DNA from 3 places in the Streptomyces sp. NPDC003011 genome. Region 3 is predicted to be linked to each of the others. Evidence: predicted binding sites of a transcription regulator. Region 3 holds the regulator's gene; each other region holds the start of a gene.
The links. Region 3 encodes HspR, which represses chaperone genes until heat shock. Its sites were predicted from a motif close to TTGAGNNNNNNNNNCTCAA; they were not measured.

Region 1 (6,371 bases), on a different contig from region 3:
GCCTGACGTACCCGGACGACGACTTCCGGGCCCGGCTGCCGCTGCTGCGCGAAGCGGCCCCGCAGCTGCGGGAGTTCACCGACCACGCGGCGGTGACCCCGGCACCGGAACTGGCCGCGCACTATGTGCGGGTCTTCGACGCCGACGACCGGCAGAGCCTTCATCTGGGCCGGTGGCGGGACGGGGACCCACGGCGGCGCGGCATGTCGCCGGTCCGCCTGGAGGAGGTCTACCGGGCGCACGGACTGCGGTGCGCGGACGGGGAACGGCCCGACTTCCTGCCCGCGGTCCTGGAGTTGACGGCCCGCACCGGTGACACGGACCTGCTCACGGGGCACCGCGACGGCCTGGAGCGGCTGCGGTCCCGGCTGACCGGCCTCGGTACGCCGTACGCCACGGTCCTGGACGCCGTGTGCGCCGCGCTGCCGGCCCACCGCAGCGGGACGGCGCGCCCGTGAGCGGTGCCGATTCCGGGCTGGGCGGGTCCTAGGCCGAGTCCCCCTTGGGGTCCTTGGGGTCCTTCTCGTCGTCGACGATCTCCGCGTCCACCACACCCTCCTCGTCCGACGTGCTCGGCTGCTCGGACGTGTCCTCGGTGCCGGCGCCGGCACCAGCGCCGGAGGCGGATGCGGAGGCGTACATGGCCTGGCCCATCCTCTGGCTGACGGAGGCGAGTTTCTCCACGCCGGTGCGCAGGGCGGTCGTCTCGGCGTTCTGCTCCAGGAGCTGCTTGAGCTCCGCGACCGCGGAGTCGACCTCGGCCCTGGTGTCGGCGGGCACCTTGTCCTCGTTCTCGCGGACGAACTTCTCGGTCTGGTAGACGAGTTGTTCGGCCTGGTTGCGGGTCTCGGCGGCCTCGCGGCGTTTGCGGTCCTCCTCCGCGTACTGTTCGGCCTCCCGCATCATGCGGTCGATGTCGTCCTTGGGGAGGGCGGAGCCGCCGGTCACGGTCATCTTCTGTTCGCGGCCGGTCGCGAGGTCCTTCGCCGAGACGTGCATGATGCCGTTCGCGTCGATGTCGAAGGCGACCTCGATCTGCGGGACGCCGCGCGGGGCGGGCGGCAGACCGGTGAGGTCGAAGACACCGAGCTTCTTGTTGTACGCGGCGATCTCCCGTTCGCCCTGGTAGACCTGGATGCCGACCGAGGGCTGGTTGTCGGCGGCGGTGGTGAAGATCTCCGAACGGCGGGTGGGGATCGTGGTGTTGCGTTCGATGAGCTTGGTCATGATGCCGCCCTTGGTCTCGATGCCGAGGGACAGCGGGGTGACGTCGAGAAGCAGGACGTCCTTCACGTCACCGCGGATGACGCCCGCCTGGAGGGCCGCGCCGACGGCGACGACCTCGTCCGGGTTGACGCCCTTGTGCGGGTCCTTGCCGGTGAGTTCCTTGACCAGGCCGGTGACGGCGGGCATCCGGGTCGAGCCGCCGACGAGGATGACGTGGTCGATCGCGGACAGCTTCACTCCGGCGTCCTTGATCGCCTGGTGGAAGGGGGTCCTGCAGCGGTCGAGGAGGTCGGCGGTGAGTTCCTGGAACTGGGCGCGGGTCAGCTTCTCGTCGAGGTGGAGGGGGCCCTCGGCGGAGGCGGTGATGTAGGGCAGGTTGATCGTCGTCTCGGAGGAGCTGGACAGTTCGATCTTGGCCTTCTCGGCGCCCTCGCGCAGGCGCTGCAGGGCCATCTTGTCGTTGCCGAGGTCGATGCCGGACTGCCCCTTGAAGCGTTTCACGAGGTGCTCGACGATCCGCTGGTCCCAGTCGTCGCCGCCGAGACGGGTGTCGCCGTTGGTGGCCTTGACCTCGATGACGCCGTCGCCGATCTCCAGCAGCGACACGTCGAAGGTGCCGCCGCCCAGGTCGAAGACGAGGACCGTCTGCTCCTCGCCCCGGTCGAGGCCGTAGGCGAGAGCGGCGGCGGTCGGCTCGTTGATGATCCTGAGAACCTTCAGGCCGGCGATCTCCCCGGCCTCCTTGGTGGCCTGCCGCTGGGCGTCGTCGAAGTACGCCGGTACGGTGATCACGGCGTCGGTGACGTCCTCGCCGAGGTAGGACTCCGCGTCCCGCTTCAGTTTCTGCAGCACCCGCGCGGACAGTTCCTGCGCCCGGTAGCGGGTGCCGTCGACGGAGCCCTCCTGCGGGAACCGCCAGGCGGTGTCGCCCATGTACCGCTTCACGGAGCGGGCGGTGCGCTCGACGTTCGTCACGGCCTGCCGTTTGGCGACCTCCCCGACGAGCACCTCGCCGTTCTTGGCGAACGCCACGACCGACGGTGTGGTCCGGGCCCCTTCCGCGTTGGCGACGACGGTGGCTTCGCCCCCCTCCAGCACCGCCACCACCGAGTTCGTGGTCCCGAGATCGATTCCGACCGCACGTCCCATCGCTGTCCCCTTCCGCCGGCAGGGAGCTTCCCGCACTCCAGCACAAAACTTGAGTGCGCTCTTGTCAAGGGCGCCTCCCGCGGAGGGACGGGTACCCCGGCCAGGCGGGCGGGTACCGGGTTCGGGGGACGGGTTCCCCGGTTCAGGGGGACGGGTGCCCGAGCGGGTGTTCGTCGCGGCGGGCGCCGCGCAGGGCGAGGGCGCGGCGGGGGCGGTCGGTGACCAGGACGTCGACACGCGGATCGGCCAGGAAAGCCCGCATCGGCAGGTCCTCGTTGACGGTCCACACCAGGGTGAACAGGCCGTGCCGGGCCGCCTCGCGCAGGACGCCGGCGCGGGCCAGCCGGTGGTGCACGGCGACTCCGGTGGCGCCGCAGGCGCGGACCCGCCGCATCGGCAGCAGCTCGCTCAGCCGGGTGCGGGTCAGCCGGGCCGGGGCGATCTCCTTGCGGTCGCGGCCCAGGGACAGGGCGGTACGGACCCGGGGGAAGCTGCGGGCGATGGCGGCGACGGAACGGTCCTCCAGGGTGGTGGCGACGAAACCGTCCACGCCGAGCAGGGCGACGGCCCGGTCGATCACCGCACGCTCGTACCCGGTCTCCTTCAGGTCCAGGTGTCCCACCAGTTTCCCGGCGATCAGGGACATGACGTCGTCCACGGCCGGGACGGCGTACCCGGCCCGCTCGCTGAGCTCGGCGTGGGTGAGCGCCGACAGGGGCGGGCCGGCGGGCCCGACGCGGGGGTCGTGGTAGACGACGAGGACGCCGTCGGCGGTACGCCGGATGTCGAACTCGACGTACTCGGCGCCCGACCGGATCGCGTCCTCGTACGCCTGTCGGGTGGCGGCGGCGGCGTGTTCGGATCCGCCCCGGTGTGCGGACACGGCGGGTCGTGGCGGCATCGTCTCGTCAGCTCCCGGACGGGGATCGGGGCGCGGGCACCGGGGCGGGCCGGCCGTCGGGCGGGGACAGGAGGGAGCCGGAGCGTCTGCTGACGCGGCGGAGCAGGACGTATCCGATCAGGACGAGGACGACGAAGGGAAGCCAGGCCAGCGCGTACGCGGTGCCGTAGGTGTTGAGGTCGAGGATGGAGCGGTCGGAGCGGACGTCGGTGCCGTTGACGCCGAAGAACGTCAGCAGCAGGGTCGGCGGCAGCGCGATCAGGGTGGCCGCGGCGACCAGGGCGGAGACGGTGCGGTCGCGGCGGTCGTCGCGTTCGGCGAGTTCGGCGTCCAGGGCGGCGGAGCGGGCGCTGATGACGGAGGTCAGCCGCTCGACCATGCGCGCGGAGTTCTCCAGGCTGTCGCGGATGCCGAGGGTGTCGCGCAGGGAGGACTGGAAGGCCTCCATGAGCATCTCCGGGATTAGCAGGCTGTCGACGTAGGCCTCCACGCCGAAGGCCAGGTCCAGCTGGAGTTCGTTCACTCCGGCGGAGAGCCGGGAGATGAGGGAGCGGACCTCGTACGGCGAGTCGGACATCGGGGCCCGCTCGTTGGCGCGCATCGTCTCGAAGGCGGCGAGCCGGGTGCGCTGGAGGACGGCGAGAGCGGAGACCATGCCGACGGCGACCAGGATCAGGCCGTTCTCCACGTGCGGCGCCCAGCCGGCCTGCACGGAGACACCGCGGCCGTGGGCGGAGAGGGCGACGCCGTGGTTCCTGAGGTTGGGCGGCAGGGTGTCCTCGGCGTCGGCCGCGCGGTGCGCGGGCATCCGGCCGCGGTAGACGATCTCGTTGAGCAGGGCGGGTCTGCGGGCGGCGTCGGCGAGGTCGGCGGACAGCAGGCCGCGCAGCAGCCGGCCGCCGGGGAAGACGAGTTGGTGCACGTTCTGGCCGTAGGCGAGGGGCGCCGGCAGGGCGAGCCGTTCGTTGACGACGTCGAGCAGCGGCCGGTCGCCGAGCCGCAGGGAGCGGCGGTCGAAGCAGGTGGCCGCGAGCCAGGCGGCGAGGGCGTCGGGCGCGGTGTCGGCGGCGAACCGGCAGTCCACGACGAGGGTCACGTCGCCGCGCGGGGTGGCGAGGACCAGGAGGTCGCCGCCGGCAAGGGCGAGGCCGTGGTCGCCGTGCGGCGGGCGCAGGTCCTCGGGGGCCAGGCGGGCGGTGAGCACCGGCACGGGCAGAACGGCTTCGCTGGACCTCAGATGGGGTTCGAAGCGGCCGAAGTCGAGCCGGTCGACGAGAGCGCCGCAGGCGGTGCCCCGTGGACGGGCCCGGCCGTCGAGGCTGAACAGCAGGACGACGCGGGTCAGTTCACGGGTCGCGGAGTCGAGTACCGCCGCCCCGCTGGAGGTTCCCGCCACCGTCCCCGTCCTTCCGCCGCCGTCCGCTACCTGCCCGGGCCGGTGTCCGTTACCTACCCGGGCCGGTGTCCGTGAACCGGCCCGGCGCACGGGCCGCCCCTGCCGGCAGGGGCGGCCCGTGGCGTGTCCGTCGCGGGGCCGGTCAGGTGAGCTTCGCGGACAGCGTGATCGGTACGGCCTTCAGGGCCTGGCTGACGGGGCAGTTGACCTTGGCGTCCTCGGCGGCGGCGACGAAGCCGTCCTCGTCGAGGCCCGGCACGGTGCCCTCGACGGTGAGGTGGACGCCGGTGATGCCCTCACCCGGCTGGAAGGTGACGTCGGCGGAGGTGACGAGCTTGGTGGGCGGGGTGCCCGCTCCGGCGAGGGCGTGCGAGAACGCCATGGAGAAGCAGCTGGAGTGGGCGGCCGCGATCAACTCCTCGGGGCTGGTCCTGCCGTTCGCCTCCTGGGTGCGGGCGGCCCAGGTCACCGGCTGCTCGGCGATGGCGCCGGAGGAGTCGAAGGTGACGACCCCGTTGCCCTCGAGCAGGTTGCCTTCCCAGACGGTGTGTGCGGAGCGCGTGGTGGCCACGGTCATTCCTTTCCTAAGGTCCCGAAATCCGGGGTTCACGCCACCATACCGATCACCCTCCGGCTCAGCTCACCCGGAAGACCGGCCCCCGGGCGCTGAACGGCAGCCGCGCCCCCTGCGGGATCAGGTAGGCGTGCTCGCGGCGCACCCGCAGCGCGTCGCAGTACCCGTCGGTGATCACCAGGACCGGCGCGGCGGGCGGGAAGTCGTCCGCCCGGTGCAGGAGGTCGATGCCGGGCTGCAGCACGGTGCCGCCGCGGCCGTGCACCCGCACCCGTCCCGCGATGTCGGTGACGGGCAGATAACCCGCGTCGTGCGGGGCCGCGTCGCAGAACACCACGCGGGCGGCCGGTACGTCACGGGCCTCGGCGTACGAGGCGATCGCGCCGAGCGCCTTGCCGAGCAGGACCCGGTCCATGGAGCCGGAGGTGTCCAGCACGACGCCGAAGGTGCAGCGGGCGGTCTCCTCGGGCGGGAAGTAGCGCCCCGCGCGCGGGATGCCGGGCGTGGCGGCCTGCCGGCGTGCCGGGCGGGCGGGCGTACGTCCGTACCGGCTCCGGGCGGGGCACGAACTCGTCGAACCAGCGGGCGAGCCGGGCGTCCCACGGCAGCGGCGGATGGCTGAGCGCGCGGATCTCCTGGACCAGGCCGCCGGGCAGGAAGCCGCGCTCCTGCCCCTCGTGCAGGTCCAGACCGTGGGCGAGACCGCGCCGGTAGAACTCGTCGAGGTCGACGCAGTCGCCGGGCGCGTGCAGCGGGCCGCCCAGGATGTCGCCGCGGCCCCTGCCGCGCAGGGTGGACAGGCGGCGCATCCGCCGCAGGTCGACGGCGATGCGGTCGTGGACCTCCTCCGCGGACAGGCCGGTGAGTTCCGGGTCGTGCAGCAGGCCCGCGGGCATCGTGCCGACCCGCATCTCGGCCAGCCAGCCGTTGATGACGTAGTCGCAGGCGACGTTGAACAGGTACGGGTCGCGGGTGCCGCAGCGGTCGCCGTGCCGCAGGGCCGCGTGCAGCATCTCGTGCGCGAGGACGAACCGCCATTCCTCGTCGTCGAGTTCGCGCAGGGGATTGACGTAGATCTCGCCCGCCTCCGCGTTGACCGCGGCCACCGAGATGTCGTGGGCGCG
Region 2 (6,371 bases), on a different contig from region 3:
TGGGTGGGACGGCCCTTGCCCACGGGGACGACCGGGGCGCCGGAGGCGCCGGGCGGGCCGGAGCGGGGCGTGCCCGGTGTCCGCTCCACGCCTTTGTCGGAGGCCGCCTGCTTGCCCGTACGACGAGGCCGCGTCTTCTGCACCGGTGCTCGCATTCCTGACTCGTGAATACTCATGGCCCCGGGTGACACCCATCGACCCATCTTTCGGGCCAACTGGTGCATACACCCGGTGCGGTTCCCGACCCTCCCAGTGCCGGTGGGCGGTGGTCGCGCATCACCTGACCCGCCACCCGAAGGAGTGAACATCGGAGGGGAGTTGGCGGGCAAGTTCCTCCGGCCCATGCAGCGGCCGCGCGCGGTGGGCCGGTTGGACGTCCACGGCGGGCAGTGGCAATATTCGCCGCCACGCCTGACCGGAGCGAGCTATTCCCTCCCAAATCAGGCGCCTGACCTGCATGGCTGCGCCAATTCCGCGATCATTGCCAGCCTTTGGCGCACCATGTGAAGAGCTCGTGCAGACTGGCTGGATGCGTACGGAACTTGCTTCGGAGCCGGGCGACCGGGTCCGCCCCAACGAGGACTTCGCGAGCGTCGCGCTACCGGCTTCCGGACTGGGCGGCGCGCTCGTGGTCCTGGACGGAGTGACACCGCCGAAGGGCGCGACGGGCTGTCTGCATTCGGTCCCGTGGTTCACCGCGCGCCTCGGCGGAGCCCTGACCGAAATGACTGTTTCCTGCCGGGATCTACCCCTGTCGGAGATCCTCTCCAGGGCAATTCTTCGAACTGCCGAGGCCCATCAATCCTCTTGTGACCTTTCTCACCCACGCACCCCCCAGGCCACGGTGGTTCTGGCCCGCTGGTCACCGGAGACGGTCGACCACCTGGTCCTCTCGGACTCCGCGCTCCTGGTGGAGTCGCCGAACGGCACGGTGACTGCCCACCTGGACGACCGCCTCGCCCTCCTGCCCCGCTCCGCCCTGGCCACGGACGCCCTGGCCGACTCCACGGTCCGCAACAAGGAGGGCGGCTTCTTCACCGCGGCGGCGGACCCGACGGTGGCGGCGCGGGCGGTCACCGGGGCCGTACCGCGCGCGGACGTCCGCGCGCTCGCCGCCCTGACGGACGGCGCGACCCGCTGGGTGGAGAGGTTCCGCGAGGGCGACTGGACCGACTGCTTCACCTACGTCCGCAAGCAGGGCGCGCAGGCACTGGTGGACCGCGTACGGGAGTTGGAGCGGGCGGACGAGCGGGAGCGGGCGCATCTCGGCCGCAGCAAGACGCACGACGACGCGACGGTGGTGTACGCGGAGCTCTGAGGGACGCGAAAACCCGCGGACCTCCGTCTCCCTCGCCCGGTCCCGCGGACCTCCGTCTCCTTCTGCCCGGTCCCGCCGCCCCCCGTCTCCTTCTGCCCGGTCCCGCGGCCTACTTCTCCATCCCCCGGTTCAACTGGTGCAGCAACCGGGCCAGTTCGGAGACCTCACGCGAGTCCCAGTTCTCCAGCCGGCGGGCGTAGCGCGCCCGGCGGGCCTCACGCACCCGGGTCACCCGCTCGTGGCCCTCCTGGGTGAGGGCGATCAGCCAGGCGCGGCCGTCGGCCGGGTCCGGTTCCCGGGCCACCAGGCCGAGTTCCTCCAGGGCGCGCAGCTGACGGGACATCGTCGCCTTGCCGACGCCGATGTAGGCGGCGAGTTCGGTGGCGCGCTGGGGGCCGAACTCGTCCAGGCGCACCAGCAGGCCGTACGCCGCCGACTCCAGGTCCGGGTGGACCTCGCGGGCCATCTCGCCCTGGTTGGCGCGGGCCCGCCGCAGCAGGACGGTCAGTTCGCGTTCCAGCGCCAGGAACGCGGGCTGGTCCACACCGCTCGCGGACACGCCGGATCCGGCTCCGCGTCCCTCGCCGTTCGCGTCTTCGTGCACGTCAGCCCCTGCCTCGGTTTCCCGGGTCCTGAAAGTCTCCGCCACCGCACCGCCATCACCGCAGCTCCGCCAGTATTTCGCAGGGCTGGACCAACGGCGGCCTCCGGCCTCTTCACCACCCGGCGTTCTCCGCTCCGCCAGCCGACTGTGGACCGCCCGCACCGCTGGACCGTGTCGTCGCCTCGCCCACGGCTGACGCGCCCGGGCGAGGCGGAGGCCCGGGCCTCCCTCACGGGACCCGGGCCTCCCCTCGTCCGATGCCCGCGGGCGAGGCCCGCTGCCGGACACCGGCGTCACGCTGCCACCGGAACCTCCGACGCGGCTCCGCTGGTCGCCGGGGACAGCGCCAGCTCCAGGACCTGGCGGACGTCCGTGACGGCGTGGACGTCGAGCTTGTCCAGCACCTCCGCCGGGACGTCGTCCAGGTCGGGCTCGTTGCGCTTGGGGATGATCACGGTCGTGACCCCCGCGCGCTGGGCGGCGAGCAGCTTCTGCTTCACCCCGCCGACCGGCAGCACCCGCCCGGTCAGCGACACCTCACCGGTCATCGCCACGTCCGTACGGACCAGGCGTCCCGACAGCAGCGAAGCCAGTGCCGTCGTCATCGTGACGCCCGCGCTCGGCCCGTCCTTCGGCACCGCGCCCGCCGGGAAGTGGATGTGCACCCCCCGGTCCTTCAGGTCACCGACCGGCAGCTCCAGTTCGGCTCCGTGCGAGCGCAGGAAGCTGAGCGCGATCTGCGCGGACTCCTTCATCACGTCGCCCAGCTGGCCGGTCAGCGTCAGCCCCGCCGCACCCGTCTCCGGGTCGGCCAGCGACGCCTCGACGAACAGCACGTCACCGCCCGCGCCCGTGACCGCGAGGCCCGTCGCCACGCCCGGCACGGCGGTCCGCCGCTCCGCCGGGTCCTGGGCGGACTCCGGCACGTGGTGCGGCCGGCCGATCAGCTCGCGCAGGTCCTCGTCCCGGACAGTGAACGGCAGCTTCCGCTCGCCCAGTTCCTCCTGCGCCGCGACCTTGCGCAGCAGCCGCGCGATGGACCGCTCCAGGGTGCGGACACCGGCCTCACGCGTGTACTCACCGGCCAGCTTGCGCAGCGCGCTCTCGTCGAGCCTCACCTCGTCCTCGGCGAGACCGGCCCGCTCCAGCTGACGCGGCACCAGGTGGTCCCGCGCGATGACGATCTTCTCGTCCTCGGTGTACCCGTCGAGCCGGACCAGTTCCATCCGGTCGAGCAGCGCCTCCGGAATGGCCTCCAGCACATTGGCCGTGGCGAGGAAGACGACGTCCGACAGGTCCAGCTCGACCTCCAGGTAGTGGTCCCGGAAGGTGTGGTTCTGCGCCGGGTCGAGCACCTCCAGCAGGGCGGCGGCCGGGTCGCCCCGGAAGTCGGACCCCACCTTGTCGATCTCGTCGAGGAGCACCACCGGGTTCATGGACCCGGCCTCCTTGACGGCCCGCACGATCCGCCCGGGCAGGGCGCCCACGTACGTACGCCGGTGCCCGCGGATCTCGGCCTCGTCCCGCACACCGCCCAGCGCGACGCGCACGAACTTCCGCCCCATGGCGTGCGCCACGGACTCGCCCAACGACGTCTTGCCCACACCGGGCGGACCGACGAGCGCGAGCACGGCACCGCCACGCCGCCCGCCGATGACCCCCAGTCCCCGGTCGGTACGCCGCTTGCGCACCGCCAGGTACTCGGTGATCCGCTCCTTCACGTCCTGGAGCCCGGCGTGCTCGGCGTCCAGCACCGCCTTGGCGCCCTGGATGTCGTACTGGTCCTCGGTCCGCTCGTTCCACGGCAGCTCCAGCACCGTGTCGAGCCAGGTCCGGATCCAGGACCCCTCGGGCGACTGGTCGCTCGCCCGCTCCAGCTTCTCGACCTCCTTGAGAGCGGCCTCGCGGACCTTCTCGGGCAGATCGGCGGCCTCGACGCGCGCCCGGTAGTCGTCGGACTCCTCACCCTCCGACTCCCCGTTGAGCTCGCGCAGTTCCTTCCGTACGGCCTCCAGCTGACGCCGCAGCAGGAACTCCCGCTGCTGCTTGTCGACGCCTTCCTGGACGTCCTTGGCGATGGTCTCGGCGACGTCCTGCTCGGCGAGGTGGTCGCGCAGGTGCTGGGTGGCCAGCTTCAGCCGGGCCACCGGATCGGCGGTCTCCAGCAGCTCCACCTTCTGTTCGGTGGTCAGGAAGGGCGAGTAACCGGAGTTGTCGGCGAGGGCGGACACGTCGTCGATGGCCTGCACCCGGTCGACGACCTGCCAGGCACCGCGCTTGCGCAGCCAGGCGGTGGCCAGGGCCTTGTACTCCTTGACGAGCTCGGTGACCTGCCCCGGCAGGGGATCGGGCACGCTCTCGTCGACGCTGGTGCCCTCGACCCAGAGGGCGGCGCCCGGACCCGTGGTCCCCGCACCGATCCTCACCCGCCCCCGGCCGCGGATCAGCGCACCCGGGTCACCGTCGGCCAGCCGGCCGACCTGCTCCACGGTGCCGAGCACACCGGTGCCGGCGTACGTCCCGTCGATGCGTGGCACCAGCAGCACCTTCGGCTTCCCGGGTTCCGACCGGGCGGCGGCCTCGGCGGCCTCCACCGCGGCGCGGACGTCGGCGTCGTTCAGGTCCAGCGGTACCACCATCCCGGGCAGCACGACCTCGCCGTCGAGCGGCAGCACGGGCAGGGTGAGCGGTGTGGACGTCGAAGCCATGATCTCCCCTTCGGCAGTCAAGTTGAGCTGTACCGACTCAATGCATGTGGGCCCCTGATTGTTCCCCGCCCGCCGTTCGCTGTGAGCGATCAGATGCCCTACGGGACTTGGACCCCCGGCGGTCCCGGCCCACGACGCGAGCGAACGCATCCCGACACACCCCCACCACAGGCCGCCGCAGGCATCCCCCACCCGAACAGCCGCACCAGCACACCGCCAACTCCGGTCATCCGCCCCCAGGTCATCGCCCCCAAGCCCGCGCCTGCCCCCAATGCCAAAATGGCCCGATGCCCACTCCGTACGACATTCCCCACGACGTCCCCGAAGTGCTGGACCGCCGCGAGGGCCCCCACGGCGAGGTCGTGCTGCGCCGGCACGGCGAGTTGCTGCAGATCATCGCCAACGGCTGCTTCCTGATGGACACCTCGGACGGCCGCTCGGAACGGCGGCTGGTCGACGCGGCACTGGACGCCCTCGGCGAACGAGCCGAGCCGAGCGTGCTGATCGGCGGACTCGGCGTCGGCTTCTCGCTCGCCCATGCCGCCGCGCAGGCTCGCTGGAGCCGCATCACGGTGGTGGAGCGCGAGGCCGCGATCATCGACTGGCACCGCGAGGGGCCCTTGTCCGCCCTCTCCGCCGAGGCTTTCGCCGATCCGCGCACCGAGATTGTGAAAACCGATCTGGTCGCATTCGTCAATGAGACATGCGACACGTTCGACGCGCTGTGCCTGGACATCGACAACGGCCCCGACTGGACGGTCACCGAGGGCAACGACGGCCTGTACTCACCCGCCGGACTCACAAGCTGCGCAAGGGTGTTGAAGCCGGGCGGGGTACTGGCGGTGTGGTCGGCCAAGCCCTCGCCTGAATTCGAGGGAACCTTGCGGAATGCCGGGTTCCGACAGGTGCGTACCGAAGAGATCACGGTTGCCCGGGGCGTTCCCGACGTCGTGCATCTCGCCGTCCGACCTGGATAGCAAAGGCGCGGTAACTCCCCGTACTCTGCTTCCCTGACGCCGATCATTCAAGCGTCAAGCGCAGTCATGCGCAGACAAGGGATCACCCCACTGGTTCCGGAATTGCACACCTCAGGGGCGGGCGATGGAGCAGACACACACCTCCCACAACGGCACGGCGGCGACCCCGGGCGCACAGCGCCGGGTCCTGGTCGTCGAGGACGACCCGACGATCGTGGACGCCATCGCGACCCGTCTGCGCGCCGAGGGATTCCTCGTGCAAACGGCGGTCGACGGTCCGTCCGCGGTGGACACGGCCGAGGCCTGGCAGCCCGATCTGCTGATCCTCGACATCATGCTGCCCGGCTTCGACGGTCTGGAGGTCTGCCGACGCGTCCAGGCCGCCCGGCCCGTGCCGGTGCTGATGCTGACCGCGCGCGACGACGAGACCGACATGCTGGTCGGGCTGGGCGTCGGCGCCGACGACTACATGACGAAGCCTTTCTCCATGCGGGAGCTGGCGGCACGTGTCCACGTGCTGCTGCGCCGCGTCGAGCGGGCCGCGCTGGCCGCCACCACACCGCGCAGCGGCATCCTGCGCCTCGGCGAGCTGGAGATCGACCACGCGCAGCGCCGGGTACGGGTGCGCTCCGAGGACGTCCACCTGACGCCCACGGAGTTCGACCTCCTGGTCTGCCTGGCGAACACCCCGCGCGCGGTGCTCTCCCGGGAGCAGCTGCTGGCGGAGGTGTGGGACTGGGCCGACGCCTCCGGCACCCGCACGG
Region 3 (6,371 bases):
CGGCCCGGATCATCTCGCGCACCGGCTGCGGCGGCTCGGGTTCACCGCTCAGGGGGCGACGGTGATCCTTGGTGTGGAGGCGTCGTCCGGGGTACTCGTCGCGGTCCTCGTGCATCGGGGGCTGATCGCCGGCTCCGGGGTGTTCTGGGTGGCCGGGAGCGTCGCGGTCGTCGTCCTGGCACTCCTTCGTGTCCGGTCTCACAGTCCCCGTCGATCCGTGAACCCGCAGGTCAGAGCCCGGTTGCGTGTAAGGAACGGATAAGAGTTGAGCCGCCGTGACTCAGGTCTGTTGACCGGGCGGTGGCCGTCATGCACACTTGAGTCCGTTCCACTCAAGTCAGCTGGAGGAATCACAATGGCACGTGCGGTCGGCATCGACCTGGGCACGACTAACTCCGTCGTCAGCGTTCTGGAGGGCGGCGAGCCCACCGTCATCACCAACGCCGAGGGCGCCAGGACCACGCCTTCCGTCGTCGCCTTCGCCAAGAACGGTGAGGTGCTCGTCGGTGAGGTGGCCAAGCGTCAGGCCGTCACCAACGTGGACCGGACGATTCGTTCCGTGAAGCGTCACATGGGCACCGACTGGAAGATCGAGCTCGACGGGAAGCCCTTCAACCCGCAGCAGATCTCGGCGTTCATCCTGCAGAAGCTGAAGCGGGACGCCGAGTCGTACCTGGGCGAGAAGGTCACGGACGCGGTCATCACCGTCCCGGCGTACTTCAACGACTCCGAGCGTCAGGCGACGAAGGAAGCCGGTGAGATCGCCGGCCTCAACGTCCTTCGTATCGTCAACGAGCCGACCGCGGCGGCGCTCGCCTACGGCCTCGACAAGGACGACCAGACGATCCTCGTCTTCGACCTCGGTGGCGGCACCTTCGACGTGTCCCTGCTGGAGATCGGCGACGGCGTCGTCGAGGTGAAGGCCACCAACGGTGACAACCACCTCGGTGGTGACGACTGGGACCAGCGGGTCGTCGACTACCTGGTGCAGCAGTTCAAGTCCGGTCACGGCGTGGACCTGGCCAAGGACAAGATGGCTCTCCAGCGCCTGCGCGAGGCCGCCGAGAAGGCCAAGATCGAGCTGTCCTCGTCCACCGAGACCTCGATCAACCTGCCCTACATCACCGCGTCCGCCGAGGGCCCGCTGCACCTGGACGAGAAGCTCACCCGGGCTCAGTTCCAGCAGCTGACGGCCGACCTGCTGGAGCGCTGCAAGACGCCGTTCCACAACGTCATCAAGGACGCCGGCATCTCCATCAACGAGATCGACCACGTCGTCCTCGTCGGTGGCTCCACCCGGATGCCCGCCGTCGCCGAGCTCGTCAAGGAGCTGACCGGCGGCCAGGACGCCAACAAGGGCGTCAACCCGGACGAGGTCGTCGCCATCGGCGCCGTGCTCCAGGCCGGTGTCCTCAAGGGCGAGGTCAAGGACGTCCTGCTCCTCGACGTGACCCCGCTGTCCCTCGGCATCGAGACCAAGGGCGGCATCATGACCAAGCTGATCGAGCGCAACACGACGATCCCGACGAAGCGTTCGGAGATCTTCACGACGGCCGAGGACAACCAGCCGTCGGTGCAGATCCAGGTCTACCAGGGCGAGCGCGAGATCGCGGCGTACAACAAGAAGCTCGGGATGTTCGAGCTGACCGGTCTGCCGCCGGCCCCGCGCGGTGTCCCGCAGATCGAGGTCGCCTTCGACATCGACGCCAACGGCATCATGCACGTGACCGCGAAGGACCTCGGCACGGGCAAGGAGCAGAAGATGACCGTCACCGGCGGCTCCTCGCTGCCGAAGGACGAGGTCGACCGGATGCGCCAGGAGGCCGAGCAGTACGCGGAGGAGGACCACAAGCGCCGCGAGGCCGCCGAGACCCGCAACCAGGGCGAGCAGCTCGTCTACCAGACGGAGAAGTTCCTCAAGGACAACGAGGACAAGGTTCCCGGCGAGATCAGGACCGAGGTCGAGTCCGCGGTCGAGGAGCTGAAGGCCGCGCTCAAGGGTGAGGACACCGCCGAGATCCGTACCGCCACCGAGAAGGTCGCGGCCGTCTCGCAGAAGCTCGGCCAGGCCATGTACGCCGACGCCCAGTCCGCGCAGGCCGCCGGCGGCGCCTCCGAAGGCGCCCCCGCCGGTGACGCGAAGGCGGACGACGACGTCGTGGACGCCGAGATCGTGGACGACGAGCGCAAGGACGGTGCCGCGTGACGGAGGAGACCCCGGGCTTCGAGGAGAAGCCCGACGTCCCCTCCGGCGCCACCTCCGACGACGCCGAGCCGAAGGCCGCCCCCGCCCCGGGTTCCCCGGGCGAGGGGGCGGCCCCGGCCGGGGACGCTTCAGCGCAGATCGCAGGCCTGACGGCCCAGCTGGACCAGGTACGCACGGCGCTCGACGAGCGCACCGCGGACCTCCAGCGGCTCCAGGCCGAGTTCCAGAACTACCGCCGCCGGGTCGAGCGGGACCGGGTCGCGGTCAAGGAGATCGCCGTGGCGAACCTCCTGACCGAGCTCCTGCCCGTGGTCGACGACATCGGCCGCGCGCGGGAACACGGCGAACTCGTCGGCGGCTTCAAGTCCGTCGCGGAGTCGCTGGAGACCACCGTGGCCAAGATGGGCCTGCAGCAGTTCGGCAAGGAGGGCGAGCCCTTCGACCCGACGATCCACGAGGCCCTGATGCACAGTTACGCGCCGGACGTCACCGAGACGACGTGCGTGGCGATTCTGCAGCCCGGGTACCGGATCGGCGAGCGCACCATCCGCCCCGCGCGGGTGGCCGTGGCCGAACCCCAGCCGGGGGCACAGACGGTCAAGGAGGAGTCCTCGGACTCCGCCGAGGCGGCTGACGACAAGGAGAGCGGTGGCCCGGACGAGGGCTGAGCTTGAACCGAGAGGGCCGAGAAGAAAGGAGGGACGTCGAGGATGAGCACCAAGGACTTCATCGAGAAGGACTACTACAAGGTCCTCGGCGTCCCCAAGGACGCCACCGAGGCCGAGATCAAGAAGGCGTACCGCAAGCTCGCCCGCGAGTTCCACCCGGACGCCAACAAGGGCAACGCCAAGGCCGAGGAGCGCTTCAAGGAGATCTCCGAGGCCAACGACATCCTCGGCGACCCCAAGAAGCGCAAGGAGTACGACGAGGCACGCGCCCTCTTCGGCAACGGCGGCTTCCGCCCGGGGCCGGGCGCGGGTGCCGGCGGCTCCTTCAACTTCGACCTGGGTGACCTCTTCGGAGGCGGCGCCCAGGGCGGCGGGGCGGGCACGGCCGGCGGCTTCGGCGGCGGGCTCGGTGACGTCTTCGGGGGCCTGTTCAACCGGGGCGGCGCGGGCACGGGAACGCGGACGCAGCCCCGGCGCGGCCAGGACATCGAGTCCGAGGTCACCCTCAGCTTCACCGAGGCGATCGAGGGCGCGACGGTCCCGCTGCGGATGTCGAGCCAGCAGCCGTGCAGGGCCTGTTCGGGCACCGGCGACAAGAACGGCAACCCGCGGGTGTGCCCGACCTGTGTCGGCACCGGCCAGGTGGCCCGGGGTTCGGGCGGCGGGTTCTCGCTCACCGACCCGTGCCCGGACTGCAAGGGCCGCGGCCTGATCGCCGAGGACGCCTGCGAGGTCTGCCACGGCAGCGGGCGGGCCAAGTCGTCGCGGACCATGCAGGTCCGGATCCCCGCCGGGGTCGCCGACGGCCAGCGCATCCGGCTGCGCGGCAAGGGGGCGCCCGGTGAACGCGGCGGCCCGGCCGGCGACCTGTACGTCAGCGTGCACGTCGACGCCCACCCGGTCTTCGGCCGCAAGGGCGACAACCTCACGGTGACCGTCCCGGTCACGTTCGCGGAGGCGGCGCTCGGCGGCGAGGTCAGGGTGCCCACCCTGGGCGGCCCGCCGGTGACACTGAAGCTGCCCCCGGGCACGCCCAACGGACGCACCATGCGCGCCCGTGGCAAGGGCGCGGTCCGCCAGGACGGCACCCGGGGCGATCTGCTCGTCACCGTCGAGGTGAGTGTCCCGAAGGACGTGACGGGGAAGGCTCGTGACGCACTCGAGGCGTATCGCGAGGCGACCGCGGGCGAAGACCCGCGGGCGGAGCTGTTCCAGGCCGCGAAGGGAGCATGAGTCAGGTGGACGGTCGTCGACGCAACCCGTATGAACTGACCGAGGAGACCCCGGTCTACGTCATCTCGGTGGCTGCCCAGCTCTCCGGCCTGCACCCGCAGACGCTCAGGCAGTACGACCGTCTGGGCCTGGTCTCTCCCGACCGCACCGCGGGCCGGGGCCGCCGCTACTCGGCCCGCGACATCGAACTGCTGCGCACCGTGCAGCAGTTGTCGCAGGACGAGGGCATCAACCTGGCCGGCATCAAGCGGATCATCGAGCTGGAGAACCAGGTCGCCGCCCTCCAGTCCCGCGTCGCGGATCTGGAATCGGCCCTGGACGGCGCGGCGGCCGCGATGCAGCAGCGCGAGGCCGCCGTGCACGCCTCCTACCGGCGGGACCTGGTCCCGTATCAGGAGGTGCAGCAGACCAGCGCGCTGGTGGTGTGGCGGCCGAAGCGGCAGCAGGCGTCGGACTGACGGCCGGCTGACGCGCAGACGCGTCCGAAGGGGCCCGGAGGTTCGACCTGCGGGCCCCTTCCGCATGCGTTCACAGAAGACAGGGAGGGGTTGTGCGGGCCGTACAGTCCCGTAAGTGACCCCTCAAGGCCCGTGTCTTCACGGAAGACGCACACTTTAACGTTGGTATCTCAATAAGTGGTTGCTGCTTGACGCCCCGGGGGAGGCGGCGTTGGCTGCATTCACCTGGGTCGCATCGCACCCTCGTTCGGAAGGCAAGCGCAGTGAACACCCGTACCCGTCGTAGCGGCATGGCAGTGGCCGCAGGTTCTCTCACGCTTCTCCTGACCGCCTGCGGCGCGCTGGGAGTGACCGGGGACGCCAGCGAGGCCAGCCCAACGAAGGGGAACGACGTCACGGTGGGCTTGTTGCTGCCGGAGAAGGCGAACACCCGCTACGACAAGTTCGACTACCCGATCATCAAGGCCAAGGTCGCCTCGCTCACCGGAGACAAGGGCACGGTCGCGTACGCCAACGCCGACGCGAGCGCGAAGACGCAGGCCGCACAGTTGCAGAAGATGATCGACGATCAGGTCGACGTGATCCTGCTGGACGCGGTCGACGCGCACGCCATCGCGGGCGGGGTGCAGAAGGCGAAGGACGCGGGCATCCCGGTCATCGCCTACGACCGGCTGGCCGAGGGCCCGATCGACGCGTACGTCTCCTTCGACAACGAGCTGGTCGGCGAGGTGCAGGGCCGCTCCCTGGTCGACGCCCTGGGGTCGGGCATCGACACGTCCGACAAGGTCGTGATGATGAACGGCTCGCTCACCGACCCGAACGCCAAGCAGTTCAAGGCGGGCGCGCTCTCCGAGCTGGAGGGCAAGGTGACGATCGCCAAGTCGTACGACACCGTGGAGTGGAAGCCGGAGAACGCCGAGGCCAACATGGAGAAGGCGATCGGGGCGATCGGCGCGGACAACATCGCCGCCGTCCTCTCCGCCAACGACGGCATGGCCGGCGGGATCATCAAGGCGCTGAAGGCCGCGGGCGTCACCGACCTGCCGCCGATCACCGGGCAGGACGCGGAACTCGAAGCCGTGCAGCGGATCCTCACGGGCGAGCAGTACATGAGCGTGTACAAGTCCTACCCGCAGGAGGCCGAGGCCGCCGCCGAGATGGCGGTGGCGAAGGTCCAGGGCAAGGACATCCAGTTCGACGCCCTTGCCTCGGACCGGGTGGACAGCCCCACCGCCAAGGACATCCCCGCGCAGCTGGTCCCCGTGGTCGCCCTGACGAAGAACAACATCAAGAGCACGGTCGTCGACGACGGCATCTACAAGGTGTCCGACATCTGCACCGGCCCGTACGAGAGCGCCTGCGCGGCGGCCAAGCTGAAGTAGCCGACTGAAAGCAGCCGACTGAAGCAGCCGGCGAGCCCGTGCGGGCCGGTCCCTGACGCTCAGGCGCTCCGGTCCGCGAACGGGCCGTCCGTGGCGAACGCCAGCTCCGCGAAGCGTTCGCCGATACGGCGGTGGGTGGCGGCGTCCGGGTGGAGGCCGTCGGGCAGCGGCAGCTCGGCGTGGTCCTGCTCGCCGTAGAGTTCGCGCCCGTCCAGGTGGTACAGGTGCGGGTCGTCGGCCGCGCGCTGGGCGACGATCCGGGCCAGCTCGTCCCGGATGACGCTCAGGGTGAGCTTGCCGCTCGCGCGTTCCGCCGGGTCGCCCATGGCCCGGAACCGCAGCTGTCCGGCGCCGAGCGAGCCGAGGTCGGGGGCGCTGGGGCCGGGCGTGTCCTCGTGGAGGGGGCACAGGAGCGGCGAGACGA

Region 1: a site for HspR is predicted at 2,426-2,444, ahead of dnaK (molecular chaperone DnaK). Genes of this name have one in related genera too.
Region 2: a site for HspR is predicted at 4,653-4,671, ahead of lon (endopeptidase La). Genes of this name have one in related genera too.

What each region holds. Positions count from the first base shown of each region.
Region 1 is NZ_JBSFTY010000049.1:9,568-15,938, reverse strand. Features, by position in the region: gene narJ (nitrate reductase molybdenum cofactor assembly chaperone) at 1-458, shown strand, start outside; gene dnaK (molecular chaperone DnaK) at 487-2,376, opposite strand; gene ACWD0J_RS24540 (glycerophosphodiester phosphodiesterase family protein) at 2,519-3,277, opposite strand; gene ACWD0J_RS24535 (hypothetical protein) at 3,285-4,673, opposite strand; gene ACWD0J_RS24530 (OsmC family protein) at 4,816-5,244, opposite strand; partial or broken gene ACWD0J_RS24525 (vWA domain-containing protein) at 5,309-6,371, opposite strand, start outside.
Region 2 is NZ_JBSFTY010000018.1:25,865-32,235, forward strand. Features, by position in the region: gene ACWD0J_RS12140 (sensor histidine kinase) at 1-143, opposite strand, end outside; gene ACWD0J_RS12145 (protein phosphatase 2C domain-containing protein) at 530-1,318, shown strand; gene ACWD0J_RS12150 (MarR family winged helix-turn-helix transcriptional regulator) at 1,428-1,922, opposite strand; gene lon (endopeptidase La) at 2,216-4,630, opposite strand; gene ACWD0J_RS12160 (spermine/spermidine synthase domain-containing protein) at 4,918-5,607, shown strand; gene ACWD0J_RS12165 (response regulator transcription factor) at 5,732-6,371, shown strand, end outside.
Region 3 is NZ_JBSFTY010000084.1:646-7,016, forward strand. Features, by position in the region: partial or broken gene ACWD0J_RS32690 (MraY family glycosyltransferase) at 1-262, shown strand, start outside; gene dnaK (molecular chaperone DnaK) at 356-2,206, shown strand; gene grpE (nucleotide exchange factor GrpE) at 2,203-2,874, shown strand; gene dnaJ (molecular chaperone DnaJ) at 2,917-4,107, shown strand; gene ACWD0J_RS32710 (heat shock protein transcriptional repressor HspR) at 4,113-4,565, shown strand; gene ACWD0J_RS32715 (sugar ABC transporter substrate-binding protein) at 4,856-5,947, shown strand; gene ACWD0J_RS32720 (SGNH/GDSL hydrolase family protein) at 6,007-6,371, opposite strand, start outside.